DNA from 2 places in the Cellulomonas sp. P22 genome. Region 2 is predicted to be linked to the other one. Evidence: predicted binding sites of a transcription regulator. Region 2 holds the regulator's gene; the other holds the start of a gene.
The links. The regulator LexA, encoded in region 2, represses DNA repair genes until DNA is damaged. The targets are predictions, from matches to a motif close to TCGAACANNTGTTCGA.
Positions count from the first base shown of each region.

Region 1 (6,502 bases), on a different contig from region 2:
CGGGTGCAGGCCCGCGACGTCCTGGAAGTAGCTGCTGAGCCGGGACCGCAGGCTCTTCGCCTTGCCGACGTAGATGACGCGGCCGTGCTCGTCCCGGAAGCGGTACACGCCCGGGGAGTCGGGGATCTCGCCGGGGGCGGGACGGTAGGTGGCGGGATCGGCCATGGGTACGAGGGTAGTTCGCGTGACTGACGCCGAACGCACGCACCGCGGCGGGCCGCGGGCTAGCGTGGCGCGATGGGCCCCCTGCACACGTACGCCGCCGACGTCGTCTGGACCGGAGCCGGTGCGTCCGGCACCGCGAGCTACACCTCCTACAGCCGCGACCACGACGTGCGGATCGGTGACAAGCCGCCGCTGCCCGGATCGGCCGACCCCGCGTTCCGCGGCGACCCCGCCCGGTACAGCCCGGAGGAGCTGCTGGTCGCGGCCCTCGCGCAGTGCCACATGCTCTGGTTCCTGCACCTCGCGTCGGCCGACGGCGTGGTGGTCGTCGGGTACACCGACCACGCGCGGGGCACCATGCGGGTCGAGGCCGCCGGGCACGGGCAGTTCACCGAGGTGGTGCTGCACCCCGTGGTGACCCTCGTGCCCGGCGCGCACGCGAACGACGGGGGCCCGGTCGACGACGCTCGGCTCGACGCGCTGCACGAGCGCGCGCACGAGCACTGCTTCATCGCCCGCTCGGTCAGCTTCCCCGTGCGGTGCGTCCCGTCGACGCCGCGCACGGGCGAGGTGCCGCTCGTGACGACGCCCGGACGCTGAGGTCGCGGAGCGCCCGAGCGGTGGTGGTCGGCTCCCGCGTCAGGCGCTGACAGCGACCGCCGCGGGCTCGAGCACCTCGGCGAGGAACCTCCCGGTGTGGCTCGCCTCGACCGTCGCGATGTGCTCGGGCGTGCCCTCGGCGATCACCAGGCCGCCGCCGCTGCCACCCTCGGGCCCCATGTCGATGACCCAGTCGGCGTTCTTGATCACGTCGAGGTTGTGCTCGATCACGATCACGCTGTTGCCCTTGTCGACGAGCGACTGGAGCACCTCCAGCAGCCTGCGGATGTCCTCGAAGTGCAGACCGGTGGTCGGCTCGTCGAGCACGTAGATCGTCCGGCCGGTCGACCGGCGCGCGAGCTCCGTCGCGAGCTTGACGCGCTGCGCCTCCCCGCCCGAGAGCGTCGGGGCCGGCTGCCCGAGCCGCACGTAGCCGAGGCCGACGTCGACGAGGGTGTTCAGGTGGCGCGCGATCGCGGCGAAGGGTGCGAAGAACTCGGCCGCCTCCTCGATGGGCATGTCGAGCACGTCGGCCACGTTCTTGCCCTTGAACCGGACCTCAAGGGTCTCCCGGTTGTAGCGCGCCCCGTGACAGACCTCGCACGGCACGTACACGTCGGGCAGGAAGTTCATCTCGATCTTGAGCGTCCCGTCGCCCGAGCACGCCTCGCAGCGCCCGCCCTTGACGTTGAACGAGAACCGGCCGGGCCCGTAGCCCCGGACCTTCGCCTCGGTCGTCTCGGCGAACAGCTTGCGGATCCGGTCCCAGACCCCCGTGTAGGTGGCCGGGTTCGAGCGCGGCGTGCGCCCGATGGGCCCCTGGTCCACGTGCACGACCTTGTCCAGGTTCTCCATCCCGGTCACGCGCTTGTGCCGGCCGGCGACCTGGCGGGCGCCGTTGAGCTCGTTCGCGAGCACGGTGTAGAGGATCGAGTTGACCAGCGTCGACTTGCCCGACCCCGAGACGCCCGTGACCGCCGTGAGGGTGCCGAGGGGGAACGTCACGTCGATGCCGCGCAGGTTGTGCTCCCGCGCGCCGACCACGGTGACGGCGCGCGCCGGGTCGATCGCCCGGCGCTCGGCCGGCATCGGGATCGCGCGACGACCCGACAGGTAGGCGCCGGTGACCGAGTCAGGCGACGCGAGCAGCCCCGCGAAGTCGCCCGAGTGCACCACGTGGCCGCCGTGCTCCCCCGCGCCGGGGCCGATGTCGACGATCCAGTCGGCGGCGCGGATCGTGTCCTCGTCGTGCTCCACGACGATGAGCGTGTTGCCCAGGTCGCGCAGCCGCGTCAGCGTCTCGATGAGCCGACGGTTGTCCCGCTGGTGCAGGCCGATGCTGGGCTCGTCGAGGACGTACAGCACGCCCACCAGCCCGGAGCCGATCTGCGTCGCCAGCCGGATGCGCTGGGCCTCCCCGCCGGAGAGCGTCGCGGCGGGCCGGGACAGCGACAGGTAGTCGAGCCCGACGTCGAGCAGGAAGCCGAGGCGGGCCTGGATCTCCTTGAGCACCTCGACCGCGATCGCGCGCTCGCGCTCGCCGAGCTGCAGGTCGTCGAGGAAGTCACGGGCGGCCCGGATCGGCAGGTCGCAGATCTCGGCGATCGACAGGCCGCCGACCCGCACCGCGAGCACCTCGGGCTTGAGCCGCGCACCCTGGCAGACCGGGCACGGGACCTCGCGCATGTAGGCCTCGTACCGCTCCTTGCTCCAGTCGGACTCGGTCTCCTTGTGGCGCCGCTCGATGAACGTGACAGCGCCCTCGAAACCGGTCGAGTACTGCCGCTCCCGACCCCAGCGGTTCTTGTACCGGACGTGGACCTCGTGGTTCTCGCCGTACAGCACCGCCTTCTTGGCCCGCTCGGGCAGGGCTCGCCACGGCACGTCCATCGAGAAGCCCAGGTCGCTGGCCAGCGCGCTGAGCACGCGCGTGAAGTACTCGCTCGACGCCTGCGACCAGGGCGCCACGGCCCCCTCGGCGAGCGAGAGGTCCTCGTCCGGGACGATCAGGTCGGTGTCCACCTCGAGGCGTGAACCGATGCCCGTGCACTCAGGGCATGCGCCGTACGGCGCGTTGAAGGAGAACGTGCGCGGCTCGATCTCCTCGAGCGTGAGCTGGTGGTCGTTCGGGCAGGCCCGGTGCTCGGAGAACCGGCGCTCGCGCTCGGGGTCGTCCTTGTCGGCGTCGACCATCTCGACCACCAGGAGGCCCCCGGCCAGGCTGAGCGCCGTCTCGACCGAGTCGGTCAGACGTCGCTGGACGCCCTCCCGGGCCACCAGCCGGTCGACGACGACCTCGATGTCGTGCTTGAGCTTCTTCTCCAGGGCGGGCGGGTCGGTGAGCTGCACGACCTCGCCGTCGACGCGGGCACGCGCGAAGCCCTTGGACTGCAGCTCCTTGAACATCTCTGCGTACTCGCCCTTGCGCCCGCGGATCACCGGCGCCAGCACCTGGTACCGCGTGCCCTCGGGCAGCTCGAGCAGGCGGTCGACGATCTGCTGCGGCGTCTGGGCCGTGACCTGCTCGCCGCACACCGGGCAGAACTGGGTGCCCGCGCGCGCGAACAGCAGGCGCAGGTAGTCGTAGACCTCGGTGATGGTGCCGACGGTCGAGCGCGGGTTGCGGTTCGTCGACTTCTGGTCGATCGACACCGCGGGCGAGAGCCCCTCGATGAAGTCGACGTCGGGCTTTTCCATCTGACCGAGGAACTGGCGGGCGTACGCCGAGAGCGACTCGACGTAGCGCCGCTGGCCCTCGGCGAAGATCGTGTCGAACGCGAGGGAGGACTTGCCCGACCCCGACAGCCCGGTGAACACGACGAGCGCGTCACGCGGGAGGTCGATGTCAACGTTGCGCAGGTTGTGCTCACGGGCGCCTTGCACGATGAGTCGATCATTCACCCGGACATGGTAGGACGGTCACCTGACATCCGCACACGTGTTCGAAATGTGGCACTGCCCACAGTGCCGCACCGGCGCCTGCCTCGGACGATGATGGGGGGATGACGCCGCCGACCGTGCCGATCTCGGAGTACGCGGTGCTGGGCGACGGGAGCACAGCGGCCCTCGTCTCGCTCCGCGGGTCGGTCGACTGGCTGTGCTTCCCGCAGTTCGACTCGCCCGCGTGCTTCGCGGCGCTGCTCGGCGGTCCGACGCACGGCCGCTGGCTGCTGACAGTGCCCGACGCGACCGAGGTCACGCGCACCTACCTCGGCGACTCGTTCGTGCTGCAGACCACCTACGCCTCGCCCACCGGGACCGCGCTCGTGACCGAGGCGATGCCGCTCGGTGACGGGCGGGCCGACCTGGTGCGGCGCATCGAGTGCCTCGAGGGCACCGTGACCGTGCGCCACGAGTGGGTGGTGCGCTTCGGCTACGGGACCATCGAGCCGTGGGTGCACCACGTGCGCGACCCCGACGGGTACGACACCATCCGGGCGATCGCCGGCCCCGACTCGCTGGTGCTGCGCGGCAACCGGCTGCCGCGGGCCGAGGGGCGTGCGCACCGCGACGACTTCGAGCTCACCGAGGGGCAGTTCGTCGAGCTCGCCTCGACGTGGACGCACTCGTGGCGCCCCGTCCCCCGCCGGCTGTCGATCACCGACCGGCTCGCCTCGACCCGTCAGCGCTGGGGTCGCTGGGCGCGCCGCTGCGACTACCACGGGCCGCACCGCGCCGCCGTGGTCCGCTCGCTGCTCGTGCTGCGCCTGCTGACCGACGCCGAGACCGGCGGCATCGTCGCCGCGCCCACGACGTCCCTGCCCGAGGTGTTCGGCGGCGAGCGGAACTGGGACTACCGCTACTGCTGGCTGCGCGACGCCGCCCTCACGCTCGAGGCGCTGCTCGAGAACGGCTACCGCGAGGAGGCGACCGCGTGGCGCGACTGGCTGCTGCGTGCGGTCGCCGGTCGCCCCGCCGACCTGCAGATCGTCTACGGCTCCGATGGGCGCAGGGACCTGCCCGAGGCGACCCTCGACCACCTGCCCGGCTACGCGGCCTCACGACCGGTGCGGATCGGCAACGGGGCCGTCGACCAGGTGCAGAACGACGTGCTCGGCGGGGTCATGTGCGCGCTGCAGCTCGCGCGGGAGGCTGGTCTGACCGAGACGACCGACTCCTGGTCGATGCAGCAGCACCTCGTCGCGGAGCTCGCGACCCACTGGCGCGAGCCCGACCGTGGCATCTGGGAGGTGCGCGGCGACCCCCAGCACTTCACGCACTCGAAGATCATGGCGTGGGCTGCGCTCGACCGGGCCGTGCGCGCGGTCGAGCAGCACGGCCTGCCGGGGCCGGTCACGCGGTGGCGCGCCGAGCGCGCGGCGATCCGCGCGGACGTGCTGGCTCACGGGTACGACGCCGAGCGCGGAACCTTCGTCCAGCACTACGGGGCCGAGCACACCGACGCGGCGCTGCTCCAGATGCTCCAGGTCGACTTCCTCCCGGCCGACGACCCGCGCGTCCAGGGCACGATCGCCGCTGTGCGCCGCGAGCTCGAGGTCTCCCCCGGGCTGCTGCTGCGGTACCGCACCGGGCGGACCGACGACGGCATGCCCGGGGTCGAGTTTCCGTTCCTGGCCTGCTCGTTCTGGCTGGCAGACGCGCTCGCGCGCAGCGACCGGCTCGACGAGGCGACGGCGGTGCTGGACCGGCTCGTCGGGATCGGCAACGACGTGGGCCTCTTCGCCGAGCAGTACGACCCGGTGGGCCGACGGATGGTGGGAAACTTCCCGCAGGCGCTGAGCCATCTCGCGCTCGTGCGTGCCGCGCACAGCCACGAGCTCGCGCTCGCGCGGCAGGGCCGACGTGCCGCGGCAGCGGCGGCCGGGCGCACCCCCGAGCGGGACACGGAGCAGTGAGGACGACCATGGGCTACACCGGTGACGTGCGGGCGGGCGGCCCCGCCGACGTGCGCGAGCTCGACGCGCTGACCGTCCGCAAGGCGTCCGTGGGCGGCATGGACAACAACGCCTACCTGCTGACCTGCCGCCGCACCGGCGCCCAGCTGCTCGTCGACGCCGCGGCCGACGCGGACCGGCTGCTCGATCTCGTGCGGGAGGGCTCGGCCACCGCGCGCCTCGACACGGTCGTCACGACGCACCGGCACCGCGACCACCTGGGCGCCCTGGCGTCGGTCGTGGCGGTCACGGGGGCGCTCACCTGCGCAGGGGCCGACGACGCGCACGCGATCTCGGTCGAGGCGGGCGTCCCCGTGCACGAGCGCCTGCACGACGGGGCGACCGTGACGTTCGGCGACGTGGTCCTCGACGTCATCGGCCTGCGCGGCCACACTCCCGGCTCGGTCGCCCTGGCCTACCGCGAACCCGCGGACGCCCGCGCCGACGGTGCGGTGCCCGGCCGCACGCACCTGTTCACGGGCGACTCGCTGTTCCCCGGCGGGCCGGGCCGCACCTCGGGCGGCGAAGACTTCGACAGCCTCATGGACGACCTCGAGGAGCGGGTCTTCGCGCAGTTCCCGGACGACACGTGGGTCTACCCGGGCCACGGGAACGACACAACGCTCGGTGTCGAGCGCCCGCACCTCGGGGAGTGGCGCGCCCGGCGCTGGTGAGCACCCCCGCGCCGCGCTGACCTGCGCTCAGTCGATCGCCAGGAACCGGCGCACCGGGCCGACACCGTGCAGCTCGATGCCGCTCCTGTCGAGGCCGCACGCCGCCCCCCGCTGCTCCCAGTCCGCGCGTTCGAGCCGGTAGCGCTGCGAGACCGCCGGCTGCCCCTC
Region 1 covers NZ_JBISBW010000002.1:309,858-316,359, forward strand. Annotated here, with positions in the region: gene uvrC (excinuclease ABC subunit UvrC) at 1-165, opposite strand, end outside; gene ACGIF2_RS02200 (OsmC family protein) at 238-765, shown strand; gene uvrA (excinuclease ABC subunit UvrA) at 805-3,666, opposite strand; gene ACGIF2_RS02210 (glycoside hydrolase family 15 protein) at 3,768-5,621, shown strand; gene ACGIF2_RS02215 (MBL fold metallo-hydrolase) at 5,630-6,334, shown strand; gene ACGIF2_RS02220 (GNAT family N-acetyltransferase) at 6,362-6,502, opposite strand, start outside.
Region 1: uvrA (excinuclease ABC subunit UvrA) is a predicted target of LexA. The motif match lies at 3,696-3,711, and genes of this name have one in related genera.

Region 2 (6,502 bases):
AACCTGCCGTGTCCGTGGACGAGCTCCTGGACCTCGCGGTCGGGGCGCTCGGCGGGTCTCCGCGCGAGGGCCAGCAGCAGATGGCCCGCGCGGTCGCCGAGACGATCGAGGCCGGTGAGCACCTGCTCGTGCAGGCGGGCACCGGCACGGGGAAGTCGCTCGGGTACCTGGTGCCCGCTGTGCGCCACGCCGTGCTCGAGGACGAGCGCGTCATCGTCTCGACCGCGACCTTGGCCCTCCAGCGGCAGGTCATCACGCGGGACCTCCCGCTGGTGGCCGACGCGCTCGCGCCCCGGCTGCCGCGTCCGCCGCGCATCGCGCTGCTCAAGGGCTGGCACAACTACGTCTGCGTGCACAAGGTCGCGGGGGGCTACCCGGCCGACGAGCCCGGCACCCTGTTCGACCTGGGCGACCACGCCGGTGCGGCCGACCACCCGGCCCCCGAGGCCGGCGAGGGTCGCGCGCGGGGCGGACGCGGCGCGGGCGAGGACCTCGGCGCGCAGGTCGTGCGGCTGCGCGAGTGGGCCGCGGAGACCGAGACCGGCGACCGGGACGACCTCGTCCCGGGCGTGAGCGAGCGCGCCTGGCGGCAGGTGTCGGTGACGTCGCTCGAGTGCCTCGGTGCGCGCTGCCCGCTGCTCGACGAGTGCTTCCCCGAACGTGCCCGCGGGCTGGCCCGCGAGGCCGACGTGGTGGTCACGAACCACGCGATGCTGGGCATCGCGGCGTCGGGGTCTCCCGGCGTCCTGCCCGAGCACGAGGTGCTCGTGGTCGACGAGGCGCACGAGCTCACCGACCGGGTGACGGCCCAGGCCACGGGCGACCTGTCGGTGGGCACGATCGAGCACGCCGCGCGGCTCGCACGTCGGCACGGCGGGCTCGCCACCACCGACCTCGACGCGGCGAGCGCGGCCCTCGGTGCCGTGCTCATGGAGCTGCCCGAGGGTCGCTTCGCCGACGGCCTGCCACCCGCCGCCCTCGACGCCGTGGCGGCCGTGCGTGACGCGTCCCGCGCGCTGCTCTCGGCCCTCAAGCCCGAGGGGGTCCCCGCGCAGGCGGTGGGTCGCTCGACGTCGGGACCGCCCGACGGCGGGCTGAAGATGGCGGTCTCCACGATGCTCATGCTGTTCGAGACCGCCGAGCGCATGGCGGGCGACCCCGAGGACAACCGGCACACGGTGCTGTGGTGCGCCCGCGGTGACGGCACCGCGCGCGGCGGCACCATGACGCGCCTGCACGCCGCGCCGCTGGCGGTCAACGGGCTGATCCGCACGAACCTGTTCGCCGGCCGGTCCGCGGTCCTCACGTCGGCCACGCTCGCGCTGGGCGGCTCGTTCGCACCGGTCGCCCGCTCGGTCGGCCTCGAGTCGCGCCCCGACGCCGAGCCTCGCGGCCCCGAGAAGCTCGCGGGCACCGGCGCAGCCCCGGTGCCGTCGTCGCTGCCCTGGCGGGGCCTCGACGTGGGCTCGCCGTTCGACTACGGGCGCCAGGGCATCCTCTACATCGCCCGGCACCTGCCCCCGCCCGGGCGCGAGCCCGCCACGGACGCCCAGCTGGACGAGATCGCCGAGCTCATCACCGCCGCCGGGGGACGCACCCTCGGGCTGTTCTCCTCCCGCCGCGCCGCCGACGCCGTGGCTCAGGCGATGCGCGAGCGCCTCGACGTCCCGGTGCTCGCTCAGGGCGACGACCAGCTCCCGACGCTCGTCCAGGCGTTCGCGGCGGACGAGAAGACCTGCCTCTTCGGCACCCTGTCGCTGTGGCAGGGCGTCGACGTGCCCGGGCCCGCGTGCCAGCTCGTGCTGATCGACCGCATCCCGTTCCCGCGCCCCGACGACCCGGTGCGGTCGGCCCGGTCCGACGCGGTCGCGGCGGCCGGTGGCAACGGCTTCATGTCGGTGTCCGCGACGCACGCCGCGCTGCTGCTCGCGCAGGGCGCCGGGCGGCTGATCCGCTCGACCACCGACCGTGGCGTCGTCGCGATGCTCGACCCGCGGCTCGCGACCGCGCGCTACGGCGAGTTCCTCGCCCGGTCGCTGCCGGAGTTCTGGCGGACCACCGACCGGGAGGTCGCGCTGGCCGCCCTCCGCCGGCTCGACGCGGTTTCGTCCGTCAGCAACTAGCCTGGTCGGACGGCACCACGGTGCCGTGCGGGCGATTCGGCCCACCGGTGGAGGAGGACGCGTGAGCGCGAGCGACGAGAGTGACGACCTGGGCTTCCCGAGCACCCCGGCAGGCCCCCAGCGGCGCACGAGCAAGCTCGCGGTCGTGGGTGCGGGCGCGGTCGGTTCGACCATGGCGTACGCCGCGCTCATGCGGGGCGCAGCCCGGACGGTGGCGCTGTACGACATCAACAAGGCGAAGGTCGAGGCGGAGGCTCTCGATCTGGGGCACGGGATCCAGTTCATGCCGATGGCCGACGTGATCGGCTCGGACGACATCGCTGTGTGCGCCGACGCCGACGTCGTGGTCGTCACCGCCGGCGCGAAGCAGAAGCCCGGCCAGACCCGCATCGACCTCGCCGAGGCCACGATCTCCCTCGTCGGCAAGATCCTCCCGGGCCTGGTCGAGGTCGCGCCGAACGCCGTCTACGTGATGGTCACCAACCCGGTCGACATCGTCACCTACGCGGCGCTCAAGATGTCCGGCCTGCCCTCCAACCAGCTCTTCGGCTCGGGCACGGTGCTCGACTCCTCCCGGCTGCGCTACCTCATCGCGCAGCACACCGGGGTCGCGGTGCAGAACGTGCACGCGTACATCGCGGGCGAGCACGGGGACACCGAGCTGCCCCTGTGGAGCTCGGCGACGATCGGCGCGGTTCCCCTCCTCGACTGGAACGGCATCGGCGGGCGCGGACCGCTGACCGAGGACGTGCGCGAGGGGATCGCGCGCGAGGTCGTCGAGTCGGCCTACCGCATCATCGAGGGCAAGGGCGCCACGAACTACGCCGTCGCCCTCGCGGGCTCCCGCATCATCGAGGCCGTGCTCAAGGACGAGCAGCGGATCCTGCCCGTCTCGTCGCTGCTCAGCGACTTCCACGGCATCTCGGACGTGTGCCTGTCGGTGCCGGCGCTGGTGGGCGGTCTCGGGGTGGGCGAGCAGCTCGAGATCCCGATGTCCTCCGACGAGCTCGCGGGGCTGCGTCGTTCGGCCGAGGCGCTCAAGGCCGTCGCGCGGCGGTTCGGCCTGTAGCGCGCGGCGGCGCTCGGGCCGGCGCTGGGGCCCGACAGGCGCGGCGCCGGCGCTCAGTGGGTGCGAAGCGCCTGAATGAGCTCGTCCTTGCGCATCGACGACCGACCCGCGATGCCGAGCTCGGCCGCACGCTCGCGCAGCCGGCTCACCGTCCAGCCGTCGTACGAGCCGGCCTCGCCGCCTCTGCGGGCGACAGCGCTGCGTGAGGTGTCGGCGGCGGTGTTGGCGATGCGTGCCGACTTCTCCTTGCTGTCACCCTCCGCGCGCAGGCGCTCGTAGAGCTCCTTGTCCTTGACGCTCGGCCCAGGGTCTCTGATGCGTCCGGGCATGCCGACCCTCCTCAGCTCTCGGGCCCGGGTGCGGGCCCGTCTGCACAGCCTTCCGGAGCCGGGCGTCGCTCGCACCCCGTCGGACCGGTGCAGGTTCGACGGGGTGGGCTCGGGCGGTCCGCTCGGCTCAGAGGCTGCGCAGCACGCTCACGACGCGCCCCAGGACCTGGGCGTCGTCGCCCGGGATCGGGGAGTACGCGGGGTTGTGCGGCAGCAGCCACACGTGTCCCTCGCTCTGCTTGAACGTCTTGACGGTCGCCTCGCCGTCGATCATCGCGGCCACGATCTCGCCGTTCTCGGCCACCGGCTGACGGCGGACCACGACCCAGTCGCCGTCGCAGATCGCGGCGTCGATCATCGAGTCGCCCGCGACCTTGAGCAGGAACAGCTCGCCGTCGCCCACGAGCTGGCGCGGCAGCGGGAACACGTCCTCGACGACCTGCTCGGCGAGGATCGGACCACCGGCGGCGATCCGACCCACGACGGGGACGTAGGACGGCGTCGGGGTGCTGTCGCGCGCGGCCGTGTCTTCGTCGCCGAAGCCTGCCGAGGTCGCCGGCGACCAGCGCTGCACGCCGCGCGAGTCGTCGGCCTGCACGACCTCGATCGCGCGCGGGCGGTGCGGGTCGCGTCGCAGGTAGCCCTTGCGCTCGAGCGTGGTGAGCTGGTGCTTGACGCTCGACGGGCTCGTGAGACCGACGGCCTCGCCGATCTCCCGCATGCTCGGCGGGTACCCGCGCAGCTCGACCGACGAGCGGACGGTGTCGAGCACGAGCCGCTGGCGCGGGGTCAGCTCGTCATCGGGGGGAGCGGCCGGGAGCGAACGGACGGTGGCCGTCGTCGTGCCCGGCGCCCGTGCCGGGCCGTCCTGGACCGTGCTGCCGTCGTTGCCCACCGTTGGCCTCCCCAAAGCTCACTCGTCCGTGTGGCGCTGTCGCGGGGCCGTTGCGCCGACCGGGTGTCCGTGTCGGTGCCTCGTGATGCCCTGTCACCTGTGGCGCCAGCCTAGGGGAGCGGACCCGTTCGATCAAACATCTGTTCGAGCGAGTCTCGACATCTCCTCCCGGCGAGTGGTAGACATCGTACAAGCGTTCGACGTACAGGTGTTCGAGCGACCGAGATGGTCCGACGAGAGGTGGTTCCGGTGAGCACGATGGTGATCGGCCCCGTGGCCGTCCGTGGTGAGGCGTTCGCCGGGTCGCTGGTCCCGCGTGGCGCGGGCCGGGCCGAGCGGGACGGTCTCAGCGCCCGGGAGCGCGTCTCGCTCGACACCGGCGCTCCGCTGCGACTGACCACGCGCGGTCGCTGGGTCGTGGCGGTGCTGTCGCTCGTGGTCGTGAGCCTGGTGGGCCTCATCGGTACGCGCGCCGTCGCCGACGCGCCGCCGCCCGCCCTCGAGAGCTACACCGTGATGGCGGGGGACACCTTCTGGCAGATCGCCGCAGACGTGGCCGGTCCGGGGGAGGACGTCCGGGACGTCATCCTCGAGCTCGTCGAGCTCAACGGGCTCGACGGCGCCGGCCTGATGTCGGGGCAGCAGATCCTGCTTCCCACGGAGCGTTGAACGGCGCGTCCGCAGCGCGGTGCCGCGGTGCACGGCCCGGTGAGCGGCCACCTTGCAGGCCGACGACCCGACGACATATGTTGCTTCTCGACGTCTGTCAAGACGTCAGGACGTCGCGCCCCCTGTGCGGCGCATCATCAACCGGTCTGCGGTCGCCCACGGGCGGCGGGCCTACCGGCGAGGAGCCACCTGTGCACTGCCCGTTCTGTCGGCACGGCGACTCGAGGGTCGTCGACTCCCGCACCTCGGACGACGGTGCGTCGATCCGGCGGCGCCGTCAGTGCCCGCAGTGCAACCGGCGCTTCACCACCGTCGAGACCGCGAGCCTGTCGGTCGTCAAGCGCTCGGGGGTGACCGAGCCCTTCAGTCGGGAGAAGGTCGTCAACGGGGTGCGCAAGGCCTGCCAGGGGCGGCCCGTGAGCGAGGACGACCTCGCTCTGCTCGCGCAGCGCGTCGAGGAGACCATCCGCGCGAGCGGCAGCGCCGAGCTCGACGCCTACGAGATCGGCCTGACCATCCTGGGTCCGCTCCGCGAGCTCGACGAGGTCGCCTACCTGCGGTTCGCGAGCGTGTACCAGGCATTCAGCTCGCTCGAGGACTTCGAGGCCGCCATCACGGTGCTGCGGGCCGAGCACGAGGTCGCCGCGGCGACCGACGAGACGGGTCCGGCGGCGGGCGACGCACGGTCCGAGCAGGACTGACACCCCTCAGGTCGCGGCGCGTCGCCCACGGTCGTCGCTCGAGGCGGCCGTGAGACGGACATTTTTCTCCGTCGTGCGCGCAGGCATAGGTTGCGGAGCGTGATCCCCGACGACCTGACGCTTCTGCGCACCCCTGGAACCCCTGCCGTGCTGCCCGACGGGAGGCACGCCGTCATCTCGGTGGTCGGTCCCGACCTGGAGGCCGACGAGTACACCGGGCAGCTGTGGGTCGTCGGCCTCGACGGCGCGTCCGCACCCCGCAGGCTCACCCGCGGGCACCGTGACACGTCCCCCGACGTCTCGCCCGACGGCCGCTGGGTCGCTTTCGTGCGCGCCGAGCCGCAAGGACGTCCGCAGGTCCACGTCGTCGAGGTCGCCGGTGGTGAGCCGGTGGCGCTCACCGAGGAGCCGCTCGGAGCCTCGACCCCCCGGTTCTCGCCAGACGGCACCCGCATCGCCTACCTCGCTCGGGTGCCCGACGACGGGCGGTACGTGGCGGGCGGCGATGCGGGCGCCGAGGCCCCGCGCCACATCACCACGTTCCAGTACCGGCACGACGGCCTGGGCTTCGGCACGGACCGGCGTCAGCACGTCATGGTCGTCGACGTGCCGCAGGATCCCGCGGCCCGCTCGGCGGTCGCTCCCGCCCGCACCCAGCTCACGCTCGGCGACGTCGACGTGGACGGCCACCGCTGGATGCCGGACGGCGCGCACCT
Region 2 covers NZ_JBISBW010000004.1:83,431-89,932, reverse strand. Annotated here, with positions in the region: gene ACGIF2_RS04495 (ATP-dependent DNA helicase) at 1-2,123, shown strand, start outside; gene ACGIF2_RS04490 (L-lactate dehydrogenase) at 2,185-3,192, shown strand; gene ACGIF2_RS04485 (Rho termination factor N-terminal domain-containing protein) at 3,246-3,521, opposite strand; gene lexA (transcriptional repressor LexA) at 3,649-4,416, opposite strand; gene ACGIF2_RS04475 (LysM peptidoglycan-binding domain-containing protein) at 4,675-5,085, shown strand; gene nrdR (transcriptional regulator NrdR) at 5,277-5,786, shown strand; gene ACGIF2_RS04465 (S9 family peptidase) at 5,886-6,502, shown strand, end outside.